Regions from separate parts of the Rossellomorea vietnamensis genome, predicted to be linked through region 2. Evidence: a T-box and tRNA genes for the amino acid it is inferred to sense, from the RefSeq annotation. Region 2 holds a T-box; the other regions hold tRNA genes.
What was found. The T-box of region 2 lies ahead of serS (serine--tRNA ligase). A T-box ahead of a tRNA ligase gene usually reads a tRNA of that ligase, here a tRNA-Ser.

Region 1 (5,007 bases), 1.3 Mb from region 2:
TGAACTTCTTCTTCGTCACTGCCTTCATTTGTACATCTGGGCTTACTGGTCCAGTCTGAATCTTTGGTTCCACCCGAATCACCACCCTAACTATGTAATCGCTTTCTTATATTATAATGGTAGCGCTTTCTCAATAAGGGGAACTCAATTGACGAAGAAGGTGCACTATTTTGACTAGATGGGTTTTGTTTTGGTGGGTGATGGGTAAAAGAAAAGGTTGTGAGTTTTGTGTAAAAAATTAGTTTTGCAAATCATTAAGTGGTGTTGAAATAATGCTGAAATTTGAACAAATAAAAAAGACTTCCTCATAAAGAGAAAGTCTGTCGTATGTAAGTTGGAGCGGGTGAAGGGAATCGAACCCTCATCATCAGCTTGGAAGGCTGAGGTTTTACCACTAAACTACACCCGCGATGTGGTACCGGTGGCCGGGATCGAACCGGCACTCCAGAGGAACACGATTTTGAGTCGTGCGCGTCTGCCAATTCCGCCACACCGGCATTACATATGGAGGCGGCAACCGGATTTGAACCGGTGATCAGGGTTTTGCAGACCCATGCCTTACCACTTGGCTATGCCGCCATATTATTGGAGCGGAAGACGGGATTCGAACCCGCGACCCCCACCTTGGCAAGGTGGTGTTCTACCACTGAACTACTTCCGCACTACTGGGCTAGCTGGATTCGAACCAACGCATGTCGCAGTCAAAGTGCGATGCCTTACCGCTTGGCTATAGCCCACTGATAGTATATGTCACGGAAATAAAAATGTGACTTTTATGGGGCGACTGATGGGAATCGAACCCACGAATGCCTGAACCACAATCAGGTGCGTTAACCACTTCGCCACAATCGCCATGTTAAAATTGGCAGGGGTAGTAGGAATCGAACCCACACCAAAGGTTTTGGAGACCTTCGTTCTACCGTTAAACTATACCCCTATGAAATATATTAATTTAACAAAATCAATATGCTATCCGTCTAGATTACTGTGCTCCGCTATCGCTTCGCATAGTTTAAGGAGGATTATTTTACTCCGCTGTCGCTTCGTAAAAAATCTTGGTGGAGGGGGGCAGATTCGAACTGCCGAACCCGAAGGAGCGGATTTACAGTCCGCCGCGTTTAGCCACTTCGCTACCCCTCCAGCTACATCACTTGACTGGTGCCGGCAAGAGGACTTGAACCCCCAACCTACTGATTACAAGTCAGTTGCTCTACCAGTTGAGCTACACCGGCATCAAGTAAATAAATGGTGGCTCAGGACGGAATCGAACCGCCGACACATGGATTTTCAGTCCATTGCTCTACCAACTGAGCTACTGAGCCACTATGTAAAATGAAAATGGCGGTCCGGACGGGACTCGAACCCGCGACCTCCTGCGTGACAGGCAGGCATTCTAACCAACTGAACTACCGGACCAGAGTTTTTTCACGACAGTGAAAATAACTATCCATACGTGACTCATGAAAGATTAACGATAACCTTTTATATAACGAGTCAAAAATGGTATTGCGGGGACAGGATTTGAACCTGCGACCTTCGGGTTATGAGCCCGACGAGCTACCGAACTGCTCCACCCCGCGACGATAAGATATGTTAAGGTACACATATTAATTAAGGAAGATTATTTTACTCCGCTTACGCTTCGTAAAAAATCATGGTGGAGGATGACGGGATCGAACCGCCGACCCTCTGCTTGTAAGGCAGATGCTCTCCCAGCTGAGCTAATCCTCCATATTACTTGGTACGTTATTTTGCTTTTGCAAAAAACTTTGGTGACCCATACGGGATTCGAACCCGTGTTACCGCCGTGAAAGGGCGGTGTCTTAACCGCTTGACCAATGGGCCTTGTTGAAAATATAAATGGCGGAGAGCAAGGGATTTGAACCCTTGAGACAGCGTTAACCGTCTACACGATTTCCAATCGTGCTCCTTCGGCCACTCGGACAGCTCTCCATATATTGGCTCCGCAGGCAAGATTCGAACTTGCGACCGATCGGTTAACAGCCGATAGCTCTACCACTGAGCTACTGCGGAACGATATGCCTGGCGACGTCCTACTCTCACAGGGGGAGATCCCCCAACTACCATCGGCGCTGAAGAGCTTAACTTCCGTGTTCGGCATGGGAACGGGTGTGACCTCTTCGCCATTGTCACCAGACTATGTATTGTCTCTTTTTTAAGGACAAGTACTATTATATCGTGTAGATAATTTTTTTCAAGGATTTTTTTATATTTTCATATAAATTTTATTCCTTCAAAACTAGATAAAGGATTGATGTCAAGAAAGCCGAATATCGACCAATTGTTGCATCTACTATTGAAAGTAGAATGCAGTCCAGCTCCGGCGGCTAGAGACTCGAGGTCATTTCAGTTCAATCAGCTGAGGGTAAAGAGCACCCTCTTCTGATTGCCCAGAAATGCTTGTCGTCTCTGTTCAAGCCGCCTCCGCTTTATAGTGTGGTTAAGTCCTCGATCGATTAGTATCAGTCAACTCCACATGTCGCCATGCTTCCATCTCTGACCTATCTACCTAGTCATCTTCTAGGGATCTTACTCACATACGTGATGGGAAATCTCATCTCGAGGGGGGCTTCATGCTTAGATGCTTTCAGCACTTATCCCTTCCGCACATAGCTACCCAGCGATGCCTTTGGCAAGACAACTGGTACACCAGCGGTGCGTCCATCCCGGTCCTCTCGTACTAAGGACAGCTCCTCTCAAATTTCCTGCGCCCACGACGGATAGGGACCGAACTGTCTCACGACGTTCTGAACCCAGCTCGCGTACCGCTTTAATGGGCGAACAGCCCAACCCTTGGGACCGACTACAGCCCCAGGATGCGATGAGCCGACATCGAGGTGCCAAACCTCCCCGTCGATGTGGACTCTTGGGGGAGATAAGCCTGTTATCCCCGGGGTAGCTTTTATCCGTTGAGCGATGGCCCTTCCATGCGGAACCACCGGATCACTAAGCCCGACTTTCGTCCCTGCTCGACTTGTAGGTCTCGCAGTCAAGCTCCCTTGTGCCTTTACACTCTGCGAATGATTTCCAACCATTCTGAGGGAACCTTTGGGCGCCTCCGTTACTCTTTAGGAGGCGACCGCCCCAGTCAAACTGCCCACCTGACACTGTCTCCCACCCCGATAAGGGGCGCGGGTTAGAATTTCAATACAGCCAGGGTAGTATCCCACCGATGCCTCCACCGAAGCTGGCGCTCCGGTTTCCAAGGCTCCTACCTATCCTGTACAAGCTGTACCAAAATTCAATATCAGGCTACAGTAAAGCTCCACGGGGTCTTTCCGTCCTGTCGCGGGTAACCTGCATCTTCACAGGTACTATAATTTCACCGAGTCTCTCGTTGAGACAGTGCCCAGATCGTTACGCCTTTCGTGCGGGTCGGAACTTACCCGACAAGGAATTTCGCTACCTTAGGACCGTTATAGTTACGGCCGCCGTTTACTGGGGCTTCGATTCGCACCTTCGCTTGCGCTAAGCACTCCTCTTAACCTTCCAGCACCGGGCAGGCGTCAGCCCCTATACTTCGCCTTACGGCTTCGCAGAGACCTGTGTTTTTGCTAAACAGTCGCCTGGGCCTATTCACTGCGGCTCTCTCGGGCTTGCACCCTACCAGAGCACCCCTTCTCCCGAAGTTACGGGGTCATTTTGCCGAGTTCCTTAACGAGAGTTCTCTCGCTCACCTTAGGATTCTCTCCTCGCCTACCTGTGTCGGTTTGCGGTACGGGCACCTTTTTCCTCGCTAGAGGCTTTTCTTGGCAGTGTGGAATCAGGAACTTCGCTACTATAATTCGCTCGCTATCACAGCTCAGCCTTCACGATGACGGGATTTGCCTCATCATCAGCCTAACTGCTTAGACGCACATATCCAGCAGTGCGCTTACCCTATCCTCCTGCGTCCCCCCATTGCTCAAACGGAAAAGAGGTGGTACAGGAATATCAACCTGTTGTCCATCGTCTACGCCTATCGGCCTCGACTTAGGTCCCGACTAACCCTGAGCGGACGAGCCTTCCTCAGGAAACCTTAGGCATTCGGTGGATGGGATTCTCACCCATCTTTCGCTACTCATACCGGCATTCTCACTTCTAAGCACTCCACCAGTCCTTACGGTCTAGCTTCGCAGTCCTTAGAACGCTCTCCTACCACTGACACCTAGAGGTGTCAATCCACAGCTTCGGTGATACGTTTAGCCCCGGTACATTTTCGGCGCAGAGTCACTCGACCAGTGAGCTATTACGCACTCTTTAAATGGTGGCTGCTTCTAAGCCAACATCCTGGTTGTCTAAGCAACTCCACATCCTTTTCCACTTAACGTATACTTTGGGACCTTAGCTGGTGGTCTGGGCTGTTTCCCTTTCGACTACGGATCTTATCACTCGCAGTCTGACTCCCATGGATAAGTCTTTGGCATTCGGAGTTTGTCTGAATTCGGTAACCCGATGAGGGCCCCTAGTCCAAACAGTGCTCTACCTCCAAGACTCTTACACATGAGGCTAGCCCTAAAGCTATTTCGGAGAGAACCAGCTATCTCCAAGTTCGATTGGAATTTCTCCGCTACCCACACCTCATCCCCGCACTTTTCAACGTGCGTGGGTTCGGACCTCCATTCAGTGTTACCTGAACTTCATCCTGGACATGGGTAGATCACCTGGTTTCGGGTCTACGACCACATACTAAAATTCGCCCTATTCAGACTCGCTTTCGCTGCGGCTCCGTCTTATCAACTTAACCTTGCATGGGATCGTAACTCGCCGGTTCATTCTACAAAAGGCACGCCATCACCCGTTAACGGGCTCTGACTACTTGTAGGCACACGGTTTCAGGTTCTATTTCACTCCCCTTCCGGGGTGCTTTTCACCTTTCCCTCACGGTACTGGTTCACTATCGGTCACTAGGGAGTATTTAGCCTTGGGAGATGGTCCTCCCAGCTTCCGACGGGATTTCACGTGTCCCGCCGTACTCAGGATCCACTCAAGAGGGAATGAAGTTTC
Region 2 (5,007 bases):
AAGCACCAAATTACTCTTTATAAGAAAATAATGAAAAAAGCTGATCAGAATTTCCTGGTCAGCTTTTTTTAATGTGAAAGAAAGGTTATTCTCCGCCTTTTTTTAGAGGCCGCAAGTCCCTTGACCTATGCCAAAACTAGTCATATTCTCTGTCTATTCTTACCTTTGGAACTATGTTAAAATAACGAAGGTGTACATAAAATCTTGGAGGGCTAACAGTGAAAAGAAGTTGGATTCAAAAATCTTTTGTTTGTATGATGGTTTTTATGATGGCAATGAGTATGGTGCAGAAACCTGCCAATGCTCAAGGTGACTTGGACGTAAACGCAAAAGCTGCGATTTTAGTAGAAGCAAGTACAGGTAAGATTCTGTATGAGAAGAATTCCGATACTGCTCAAGGAATTGCAAGTATGACGAAGATGATGACTGAGTACGTGTTACTTGAAGCGGTTAAAGAAGGTAAAGTGAAATGGGATCAGACATACACAGTTCCGACAAAAATTTCGAATATGTCCCATAATGATAATCTGAGTAATGTTCCATTAAGAGAAGAGGGTACATACAAAATCAAAGATTTGTATGAGGCAATGGCAATTGAATCTGCAAATGCTGCAGCGATGGCCATCGCTGAAACTGTAGCCGGTTCTCAAGAAAAGTTTGTTCAAATGATGAATGATAAAGCCAAAGAACTGGGCTTGGAAAACTATAAATTTGTCAATGTGACTGGATTAAATAATAAAGATTTAGCTCCCTATGTTGATCAAGTGGTAGGCGGAGCGGATGAAGAAAATGTAATGTCTGCGAAAGATACCGCAACACTTGCTTATCGATTGATGAAAGATTTCCCTGAAATCCTTGATACATCAAAAATCGCGAAGAAAACATTCGCAGAAGGCACTGAAGATGCTTTCCCTATGAAAAACTGGAACTGGATGCTGCCTGGATTGATTCGTGAATACGAGGGCATGGACGGTTTGAAAACCGGTACGACTGATTTTGCGGGTGGATGTTTTACAGGAACAGCTGAAAGAGATGGAATGCGTTATATTACAGTGGTGATGAACGTGGATATCAGCTCTGGTGAAAATTCTTATGACGCACGTTTTAATGAAACAAGAAAAATGTTAGATTACGCCTTTACTAATTTCACAATGGAAGAAGTCCTTCCTGCCGACTACAAAGTAAAAGGACATAAAACACTTCCAGTTCAAAAAGGAAAAGAAAAAGAAGTTCAAATCAAAACCGATTCTCCATTAAGCATGGTGGTTAAGAACGGTGAAGAAGATCAATACAAGCCTAAGTTTGTATTGGATAAGAAAAAGTTGAATGAAGATGGCGAACTGACGGCTCCTATTAAAGAAGGAGAGAAGGTCGGGTATGTCATGCTGGAAGCTAAAGGTAAAAAAGATTTAGGTTATCTTACGGATAAAGGGACAAACGCTTCAAAAGCATCTGTTGTAACAGTGGATGGTGTCGAGAAAGCGAACTGGTTCGTCCTTTCCATGAGAGCCGTCGGTGGTTTCTTCGGAGATATCTGGGATTCCATTACTTCTACGGTTAAAGGCTGGTTCTAATTTATAATAAACACCAAGGCTCAAGTTGATGAGTCCTGGTGTTTTTTTATACTTGAAATATTGGAGGGGTCTCTATATGGAAGGTATATCTTATTTCCATGAAATGCTTGTCGCCCCAGAACGAGCCCCTTCCGCTTTTCGTCTTGACATAAGCCCATTTTTATTGTTTATTTAGCAGTAGGGTTACATAATCATTCCGATTGTTTTAGTCACGTTTTCTTCCTTTTTTGGGAAGTTGTGGGGCAGGCAAGGGATAAATATAAGGGGGATATAGATATGAAGACTGGTACAGATCGTGTAAAAAGAGGAATGGCTGAAATGCAAAAAGGCGGCGTCATCATGGACGTTGTCAATGCAGAGCAGGCAAAAGTTGCCGAAGCTGCAGGTGCAGTGGCGGTAATGGCTTTAGAACGTGTTCCAGCAGACATCCGTGCTGCAGGTGGAGTGGCAAGAATGGCAGATCCTCGTATTATTGAAGAAGTGATGGGTGCCGTGTCGATTCCGGTAATGGCGAAGGCTCGTATCGGCCATATCGTTGAGGCTAGGGTCCTTGAATCAATGGGTGTTGATTATCTTGATGAAAGTGAAGTATTGACGCCGGCTGATGAAGAGTACCATTTAAATAAAAGAGATTTCACGGTTCCTTTCGTATGCGGATGCCGTGATTTAGGTGAAGCTGCCCGCCGTATCGGTGAAGGGGCATCTATGCTTCGTACAAAGGGTGAGCCTGGAACAGGTAACATCGTTGAAGCGGTTCGTCATATGCGTAAAGTGAATGCTCAAGTACGTAAGCTAGTGAGCATGAATGAAGATGAGATCATGACAGAAGCGAAGTTACTGGGAGCTCCATACGAATTATTGTTAGAAATTAAAGAAAACGGTCGTTTACCTGTTGTAAACTTTGCTGCAGGCGGAATTGCTACACCAGCTGATGCGGCTCTTATGATGGAATTAGGGGCTGACGGAGTATTCGTAGGCTCAGGTATCTTCAAGTCAGAGAACCCTGAGAAATTCGCAAGAGCGATTGTAGAAGCGACTACTCACTACCAGGATTACAAGTTGATTGCAGAGCTTTCAAAAGAGCTTGGTGTAGCGATGAAGGGTGTAGAAATTGCTTCTATCCTTCCTGAAAACCGTATGCAAGACCGTGGATGGTAAGGTGTGATTTTATGTTGAACATCGGTGTATTAGGACTTCAAGGTGCCGTCAGGGAGCATGTACGTTCCATTGAAGCCTCAGGTGCCAACGCGATTGTCATTAAGCGTGTAGAGCAACTGGAAGAGATTCAGGGGCTCATCATGCCAGGCGGGGAAAGTACGACGATGAGAAGGCTGATTGACCGCTATGGCTTCATGGAGCCGTTAAGGCAATTCGCAGAAGCAGGAAAGCCGATCTTTGGAACATGTGCCGGTTTGATTCTGTTAGCTAAGCATGTTGTCGGTTACGAAGAACCTCATCTTGGAGTGATGGATGTGACGGTGGAGCGTAATTCATTCGGCCGTCAGAAGGAAAGCTTCGAAGCGGACCTTTCCATTGCCCATGTAGGAGAAGGATTCAATGCCGTCTTTATCCGTGCGCCTCATATCGTGGAAGCGGGAGAAGATGTTGAAATCCTGGCGAAGCATAACGAGCGTATCGTGCTTGCCCGCCACGGACAGTTCCTCGGCTGTTCTTTCCATCCCGAATTGACGGATGATCATCGTTTGACCGCTTTCTTCGTTGAAATGGTGAAGGAAAGCATGGAGAAAACAATCGCATAATTCTATTGCAAAATGGAAAACATTGTAGTAGATTATGAAATAACCAATAAAAATTTAAATCGTTGATAGGAAATAGTAGTAAAGAAAGCTTGCTAAAGAGAGTCGGTGGCCGGTGAGAATCGATGCAGGAGCTTTACGAATCCATCCTTGAGTGAAGTACTGAATGAAGTAGGTATTTTCGGTGATTCCGTTACCATCTCTTAAGAGGAAGATGCGAGAGCGTCTTCAATTAGGGTGGCAACGCGGAAACCTCCGTCCCTTTTACCAGGGATGGGGGTTTTTTATTTTTTTATAAAAAGGAGAGAAACTGCATGTTAGACATTAAGTATTTACGTAACAATCTGGAAGATGTAAAAGCCCGACTTCAGCACCGCGGTGAGAACCTGGAGGACTTCGGTAAGTTTGAAGAGCTTGATAAGAGAAGAAGAGAGCTCCTTGTGGAAAGTGAAGATTTAAAGAGCAAGCGTAATGAAGTATCTCAACAAATTGCCGAGCTGAAAAAAGAGAAAAAAGATGCTCAGAATATGATTTTGGAGATGCGTGAAGTAGGGGCCATGGTGAAAAAATTGGATGATGAATTAAGAGGCATCGAAGAAGAGCTTGAGCGCATCCTTCTTTCTATTCCAAATATCCCTCATGACACGGTACCTGTCGGGGAAACAGAAGATGATAATATCGAAGCGCGTAAATGGGGAGAGGTCCGGGAATTTGATTTCGAAGCACAGCCTCACTGGGATGTAGCAACAAATCTTGGGATCCTTGATTTCGAACGGGCCGGGAAAGTGACGGGAAGCCGTTTCGTTTTCTATAAAGGCCTTGGGGCAAGACTTGAAAGAGCCCTTATCAACTTCATGATGGACCTTCATATGGATGAGCATGGCTATACGGAAATGATTCCTCCATTCCTAGTGAATCGTGCGAGCATGACAGGGACAGGTCAACTTCCGAAGTTTGAAGAGGATGCTTTCAGAATCGAGAGCGAGGACTACTTCCTAGTTCCGACGGCAGAAGTGCCTGTGACGAATTATCATCGCGATGAAATCCTGAAGGCTGACGAGCTGCCTGTAAGCTATGTGGCATATAGTGCTAACTTCCGCTCTGAAGCTGGATCTGCAGGACGTGATACAAGAGGCTTAATCCGTCAGCATCAGTTCAACAAAGTAGAGCTTGTCCGCTTTGTGAAGCCGGAAGATTCTTATGCTGCACTAGAGGAATTAACGGGTCATGCCGAAAAAGTCCTTCAATTACTTGGCCTTCCATACCGCGTATTATCTATGTGTACCGCGGACCTTGGCTTCACTGCAGCCAAGAAGTACGACATTGAAGTCTGGATTCCGAGTTACGGTACGTACCGTGAGATTTCTTCTTGCAGTAACTTTGAGAGCTTCCAGGCGAGACGTGCGAACATCCGCTTCAGAAGAGAGCCGAACGCGAAGCCTGAACATGTGCATACGTTAAATGGTTCTGGATTAGCGATCGGACGCACAGTAGCCGCCATCCTGGAAAACTACCAGCAGGAGGATGGCAGTGTCATCGTACCAGAAGCCCTTCGTCCATATATGGGTGGAGTGGAAGTCATTAAATAATACGTTTTTGTCAGCAAAAAGAAGTCTCGCATTGATCCGTGAGACTTCTTTTAAAATTTTTATGAAATATCCTTGACTCCATATATC
Region 3 (5,007 bases), 260 kb from region 2:
AGAAGTGCTGTCTCCATTGCCCGGAGATTACAGGATCCATTAGCAGAATTAGTGAAAATTGACCCTAAATCAGTCGGGGTCGGGCAATACCAACATGATGTTTCCCAAAAGAAGTTGAACGAATCGTTAACGTTTGTAGTAGAAACGGCTGTAAACCAAGTGGGTGTAAATGTAAATACTGCATCTTCTTCCTTATTGCAATATGTAGCGGGGCTTTCTAAAACAGTGGCCAATAATATCGTGAAAAAGCGGGAGGAAGAAGGGAAGTTTCAATCCAGGGCGCAATTGAAAAAAATCCCAAGGCTGGGTGCGAAAACATTTGAACAATGCATTGGCTTCCTGAGGATAATGGATGGGAAAGAGGTCCTTGATAGGACGTCTATTCACCCTGAGAATTATACCGTTGTAAAGAAGCTCCTCTCAAAAGTGGGGATGGGTGTAAATGACATCGGGTCAGATAAACTCAAACAGTCTCTGGAACAATTGAATATAGATGAAGTGTGTGAAGAGTTGGAAATTGGAAAACTGACATTGAAGGATATCATCGATGCACTGATTAGACCCGGTCGAGATCCGAGGGATGAGTTTCCTAGACCGCTTCTGAAGAAGGATGTTCTAAAACTGGAGGATTTATCTGAAGGAATGGAATTACAAGGAACCGTGCGAAATGTAGTCGATTTTGGTGCCTTTATTGACATTGGAGTGAAACAAGATGGACTTGTCCATATCTCAAAACTGAAAAATGGTTTCGTGAAGCATCCATTAGATGTGGTTTCAGTCGGGGATGTTGTGACTGTTTGGGTCGATAGTGTAGATGTCCAAAAAGGCAGGGTTGCACTGACGATGGTCCCTTAAGAAATGGATAGGAGCTGACTGAATGATAGGGAGCTATCTTGTGGTCAGCTCTTTATTATATAAGATGGAATAACTTTATAATAGAAAAACACCATTAAGAGCAGTTCTTCTTTCTGTAGAAATTCCAACATTGATTAAGAAGTTTGATCTGGTATCGATCTTTCTCAAGATAAGCTTTCCGCAATTGATTGACAAGCCAATTTGGCATGATTGAACCTCCTTATCCTTTTGAAAGTGCCGCTAAATAGAATACGGTCTTTCTCCGGGTAGTTTGTCAGTTTGAATCAATAAGGGTGATACCTAGTTTATGCTATAATAGGTTGTCATGTTCTAATTAAGAAAGAAGGATTTGTATGACGAATGCTGAGCTGCAGCAATTAGTTGAAAAAATTTCAATCCAATTATTCCAAAAGCCGTTCCGCCATAAGGCATTTTTCAATCCAAGATTACGGACCACGGGTGGAAGATACATGTTAGGCAGCCATGATATCGATATTAATCGAAGATATCTGGATGAGCATGGAATGGAAGAATTGATCGGAATTATAAAGCATGAGCTATGTCATTATCACTTGCATATTGAAGGAAAGGGATATAAACATGGGGATCAGGACTTTAAGAGACTGCTCAAGCATGTCGGGGGACCAAGGCATTGTTCTTCGTTGCCCAATGTGAACAGGAGAAGTCGGGTGTTACACTATGTCTGTTCTCAGTGTGGTCTGAACTTCGAAAGAAAAAGAAAAATCAATACAACGAAATATGTGTGTGGCCGCTGTAAAGGAAAACTTCGCCTCGTAAAGGAAGTTGTGATTGAAAGAGGGTAGTTACAAAAGGCGTTTTTCTTGTGGAAAAAGTGACTGAAAGTAGTTGACAAGAAATTGATGAGTCATTATAATCTAAAGAGTCGATAAGACGAGTTAAGCGTAAGAATACTTCACGTTCCGCAGTAGCTCAGTGGTAGAGCTATCGGCTGTTAACCGATCGGTCGCAAGTTCGAATCTTGCCTGCGGAGCCATTTTTATGGAGAAGTACTCAAGTGGCTGAAGAGGCGCCCCTGCTAAGGGTGTAGGTCGGGCAACTGGCGCGAGGGTTCAAATCCCTCCTTCTCCGCCATTTCTATTTAGAACGTGGCCCGTTGGTCAAGCGGTTAAGACACCGCCCTTTCACGGCGGTAACACGGGTTCGAATCCCGTACGGGTCATTTTACTTACTTAAGGTAAGGATAGTTATTTTCGTTATCGCGAAGGTAATGAAAGTTATTTTGCTAACGCAAGGTAAGGATAGTTATTTTGACTATCGTCAAAAAACTTTGGTCCGGTAGTTCAGTTGGTTAGAATGCCTGCCTGTCACGCAGGAGGTCGCGGGTTCGAGTCCCGTCCGGACCGCCAGATTTATTTTTAAAAAACGATTGACTTCATCGAGGTGGACATGTTAATATTAAAACCTCGTCACTTTTTGAAAAAGTATTGGGCTATAGCCAAGCGGTAAGGCATCGCACTTTGACTGCGACATGCGTTGGTTCGAATCCAGCTAGCCCAGCCATAGCGAGCCATTAGCTCAGTTGGTAGAGCATCTGACTTTTAATCAGAGGGTCGAAGGTTCGAATCCTTCATGGCTCACCAAAGATTTTTGCGCAAGCAAAATATCTTTCCATTGTAATTCAGATTCATGCGGGTGTGGCGGAATTGGCAGACGCACCAGACTTAGGATCTGGCGCCGCAAGGCGTGGGGGTTCAAGTCCCTTCACCCGCACTTTTAAAACCTTTTAAAAAAGTTGTTGACAAAATAGATTTTCCTCAGTTATAATAGTGTTTGTCGCTTTAAAACGCGGTCGTGGCGGAATGGCAGACGCGCTAGGTTGAGGGCCTAGTGGGGGCGACCCCGTGGAGGTTCAAGTCCTCTCGGCCGCACCAAAAGGTTTCAAAGACATATGCGCCCGTAGCTCAATTGGATAGAGCGTTTGACTACGGATCAAAAGGTTAGGGGTTCGACTCCTCTCGGGCGCGCCATCTTGCTTCTACTAGAGAGTATCTGATTCACAGTAATACATATGCTTTTCTGACGGGAAGTAGCTCAGCTTGGTAGAGCACTTGGTTTGGGACCAAGGGGTCGCAGGTTCGAATCCTGTCTTCCCGACCATCATAATTTTATATGCGGGTGTAGTTTAGTGGTAAAACCTCAGCCTTCCAAGCTGATGATGAGGGTTCGATTCCCTTCACCCGCTCCAATTTTAACCTTAATTATTGAACCTTGAAAACTGAACAAAACAAGACAATACGTCAACGTTAATTCTAGATTTATTTTTAAAGAGCTATTCAAACTTTTATCGGAGAGTTTGATCCTGGCTCAGGACGAACGCTGGCGGCGTGCCTAATACATGCAAGTCGAGCGGATTGATGGGAGCTTGCTCCCTGATATCAGCGGCGGACGGGTGAGTAACACGTGGGTAACCTGCCTGTAAGACTGGGATAACTCCGGGAAACCGGGGCTAATACCGGATAACTCATTTCCTCGCATGAGGAAATGTTGAAAGGTGGCTTCGGCTACCACTTACAGATGGACCCGCGGCGCATTAGCTAGTTGGTGAGGTAACGGCTCACCAAGGCAACGATGCGTAGCCGACCTGAGAGGGTGATCGGCCACACTGGGACTGAGACACGGCCCAGACTCCTACGGGAGGCAGCAGTAGGGAATCTTCCGCAATGGACGAAAGTCTGACGGAGCAACGCCGCGTGAGTGATGAAGGTTTTCGGATCGTAAAGCTCTGTTGTTAGGGAAGAACAAGTGCCGTTCAAATAGGGCGGCACCTTGACGGTACCTAACCAGAAAGCCACGGCTAACTACGTGCCAGCAGCCGCGGTAATACGTAGGTGGCAAGCGTTGTCCGGAATTATTGGGCGTAAAGCGCGCGCAGGTGGTTCCTTAAGTCTGATGTGAAAGCCCACGGCTCAACCGTGGAGGGTCATTGGAAACTGGGGGACTTGAGTGCAGAAGAGGAAAGTGGAATTCCAAGTGTAGCGGTGAAATGCGTAGATATTTGGAGGAACACCAGTGGCGAAGGCGACTTTCTGGTCTGTAACTGACACTGAGGCGCGAAAGCGTGGGGAGCAAACAGGATTAGATACCCTGGTAGTCCACGCCGTAAACGATGAGTGCTAAGTGTTAGGGGGTTTCCGCCCCTTAGTGCTGCAGCTAACGCATTAAGCACTCCGCCTGGGGAGTACGGTCGCAAGACTGAAACTCAAAGGAATTGACGGGGGCCCGCACAAGCGGTGGAGCATGTGGTTTAATTCGAAGCAACGCGAAGAACCTTACCAAGTCTTGACATCCTCTGACAACCCTAGAGATAGGGCTTTCCCCTTCGGGGGACAGAGTGACAGGTGGTGCATGGTTGTCGTCAGCTCGTGTCGTGAGATGTTGGGTTAAGTCCCGCAACGAGCGCAACCCTTGATCTTAGTTGCCAGCATTCAGTTGGGCACTCTAAGATGACTGCCGGTGACAAACCGGAGGAAGGTGGGGATGACGTCAAATCATCATGCCCCTTATGACCTGGGCTACACACGTGCTACAATGGACGGTACAAAGGGCAGCGAGACCGCGAGGTTTAGCCAATCCCATAAAACCGTTCTCAGTTCGGATTGTAGGCTGCAACTCGCCTACATGAAGCTGGAATCGCTAGTAATCGCGGATCAGCATGCCGCGGTGAATACGTTCCCGGGCCTTGTACACACCGCCCGTCACACCACGAGAGTTTGTAACACCCGAAGTCGGTGAGGTAACCTTTTGGAGCCAGCCGCCTAAGGTGGGACAGATGATTGGGGTGAAGTCGTAACAAGGTAGCCGTATCGGAAGGTGCGGCTGGATCACCTCCTTTCTAAGGAAGATTTACTAAAACGTTTGACACGTCGAAGTTTTGTTCAGTTTTGATGGTTCAACCATCAAAACATTTTTTATCTCTTACGAGATAGAAGTTGTGTTTGTTCTTTGAAAACTAGATAAAGATAAATTGATAGTCAAGAAATTACCGAGTATCGCCATTTTAGGTTTTAAACCTGATGTAACAACCAATTCGGTTAAGTTATGAAGGGCGCACGGTGGATGCCTTGGCACTAGGAGCCGACGAAGGACGGGACTAACACCGATATGCTTTGG

Region 1: it has a tRNA-Ser gene. The T-box ahead of serS (serine--tRNA ligase) is inferred to sense a tRNA for this amino acid. The anticodon was not compared.
Region 3: it has a tRNA-Ser gene. The T-box ahead of serS (serine--tRNA ligase) is inferred to sense a tRNA for this amino acid. The anticodon was not compared.

Annotation. Positions count from the first base shown of each region.
Region 1 is NZ_CP104558.1:1,535,742-1,540,748, forward strand. Features, by position in the region: gene N5C46_RS07855 (carbohydrate ABC transporter permease) at 1-28, opposite strand, end outside; tRNA gene N5C46_RS07860 (tRNA-Gly) at 336-409, opposite strand; tRNA gene N5C46_RS07865 (tRNA-Leu) at 414-497, opposite strand; tRNA gene N5C46_RS07870 (tRNA-Cys) at 506-579, opposite strand; tRNA gene N5C46_RS07875 (tRNA-Gly) at 587-661, opposite strand; tRNA gene N5C46_RS07880 (tRNA-Gln) at 666-737, opposite strand; tRNA gene N5C46_RS07885 (tRNA-His) at 777-852, opposite strand; tRNA gene N5C46_RS07890 (tRNA-Trp) at 864-937, opposite strand; tRNA gene N5C46_RS07895 (tRNA-Tyr) at 1,057-1,140, opposite strand; tRNA gene N5C46_RS07900 (tRNA-Thr) at 1,157-1,232, opposite strand; tRNA gene N5C46_RS07905 (tRNA-Phe) at 1,247-1,322, opposite strand; tRNA gene N5C46_RS07910 (tRNA-Asp) at 1,340-1,416, opposite strand; tRNA gene N5C46_RS07915 (tRNA-Met) at 1,507-1,580, opposite strand; tRNA gene N5C46_RS07920 (tRNA-Val) at 1,656-1,731, opposite strand; tRNA gene N5C46_RS07925 (tRNA-Glu) at 1,771-1,845, opposite strand; tRNA gene N5C46_RS07930 (tRNA-Ser) at 1,862-1,953, opposite strand; tRNA gene N5C46_RS07935 (tRNA-Asn) at 1,960-2,034, opposite strand; rRNA gene rrf (5S ribosomal RNA) at 2,042-2,158, opposite strand; rRNA gene N5C46_RS07945 (23S ribosomal RNA) at 2,458-5,007, opposite strand, start outside.
Region 2 is NZ_CP104558.1:2,818,346-2,823,352, reverse strand. Features, by position in the region: gene guaB (IMP dehydrogenase) at 1-23, shown strand, start outside; gene N5C46_RS14630 (serine hydrolase) at 255-1,574, shown strand; gene pdxS (pyridoxal 5'-phosphate synthase lyase subunit PdxS) at 1,851-2,732, shown strand; gene pdxT (pyridoxal 5'-phosphate synthase glutaminase subunit PdxT) at 2,744-3,334, shown strand; T-box leader at 3,388-3,597, shown strand; gene serS (serine--tRNA ligase) at 3,646-4,920, shown strand.
Region 3 is NZ_CP104558.1:2,560,272-2,565,278, reverse strand. Features, by position in the region: gene N5C46_RS13180 (Tex family protein) at 1-855, shown strand, start outside; gene cmpA (cortex morphogenetic protein CmpA) at 950-1,063, opposite strand; gene N5C46_RS13170 (SprT family protein) at 1,209-1,679, shown strand; tRNA gene N5C46_RS13165 (tRNA-Asn) at 1,796-1,870, shown strand; tRNA gene N5C46_RS13160 (tRNA-Ser) at 1,878-1,968, shown strand; tRNA gene N5C46_RS13155 (tRNA-Glu) at 1,985-2,056, shown strand; tRNA gene N5C46_RS13150 (tRNA-Asp) at 2,167-2,243, shown strand; tRNA gene N5C46_RS13145 (tRNA-Gln) at 2,323-2,397, shown strand; tRNA gene N5C46_RS13140 (tRNA-Lys) at 2,402-2,477, shown strand; tRNA gene N5C46_RS13135 (tRNA-Leu) at 2,526-2,607, shown strand; tRNA gene N5C46_RS13130 (tRNA-Leu) at 2,683-2,768, shown strand; tRNA gene N5C46_RS13125 (tRNA-Arg) at 2,788-2,864, shown strand; tRNA gene N5C46_RS13120 (tRNA-Pro) at 2,918-2,994, shown strand; tRNA gene N5C46_RS13115 (tRNA-Gly) at 3,009-3,082, shown strand; rRNA gene N5C46_RS13110 (16S ribosomal RNA) at 3,179-4,729, shown strand; rRNA gene N5C46_RS13105 (23S ribosomal RNA) at 4,927-5,007, shown strand, end outside.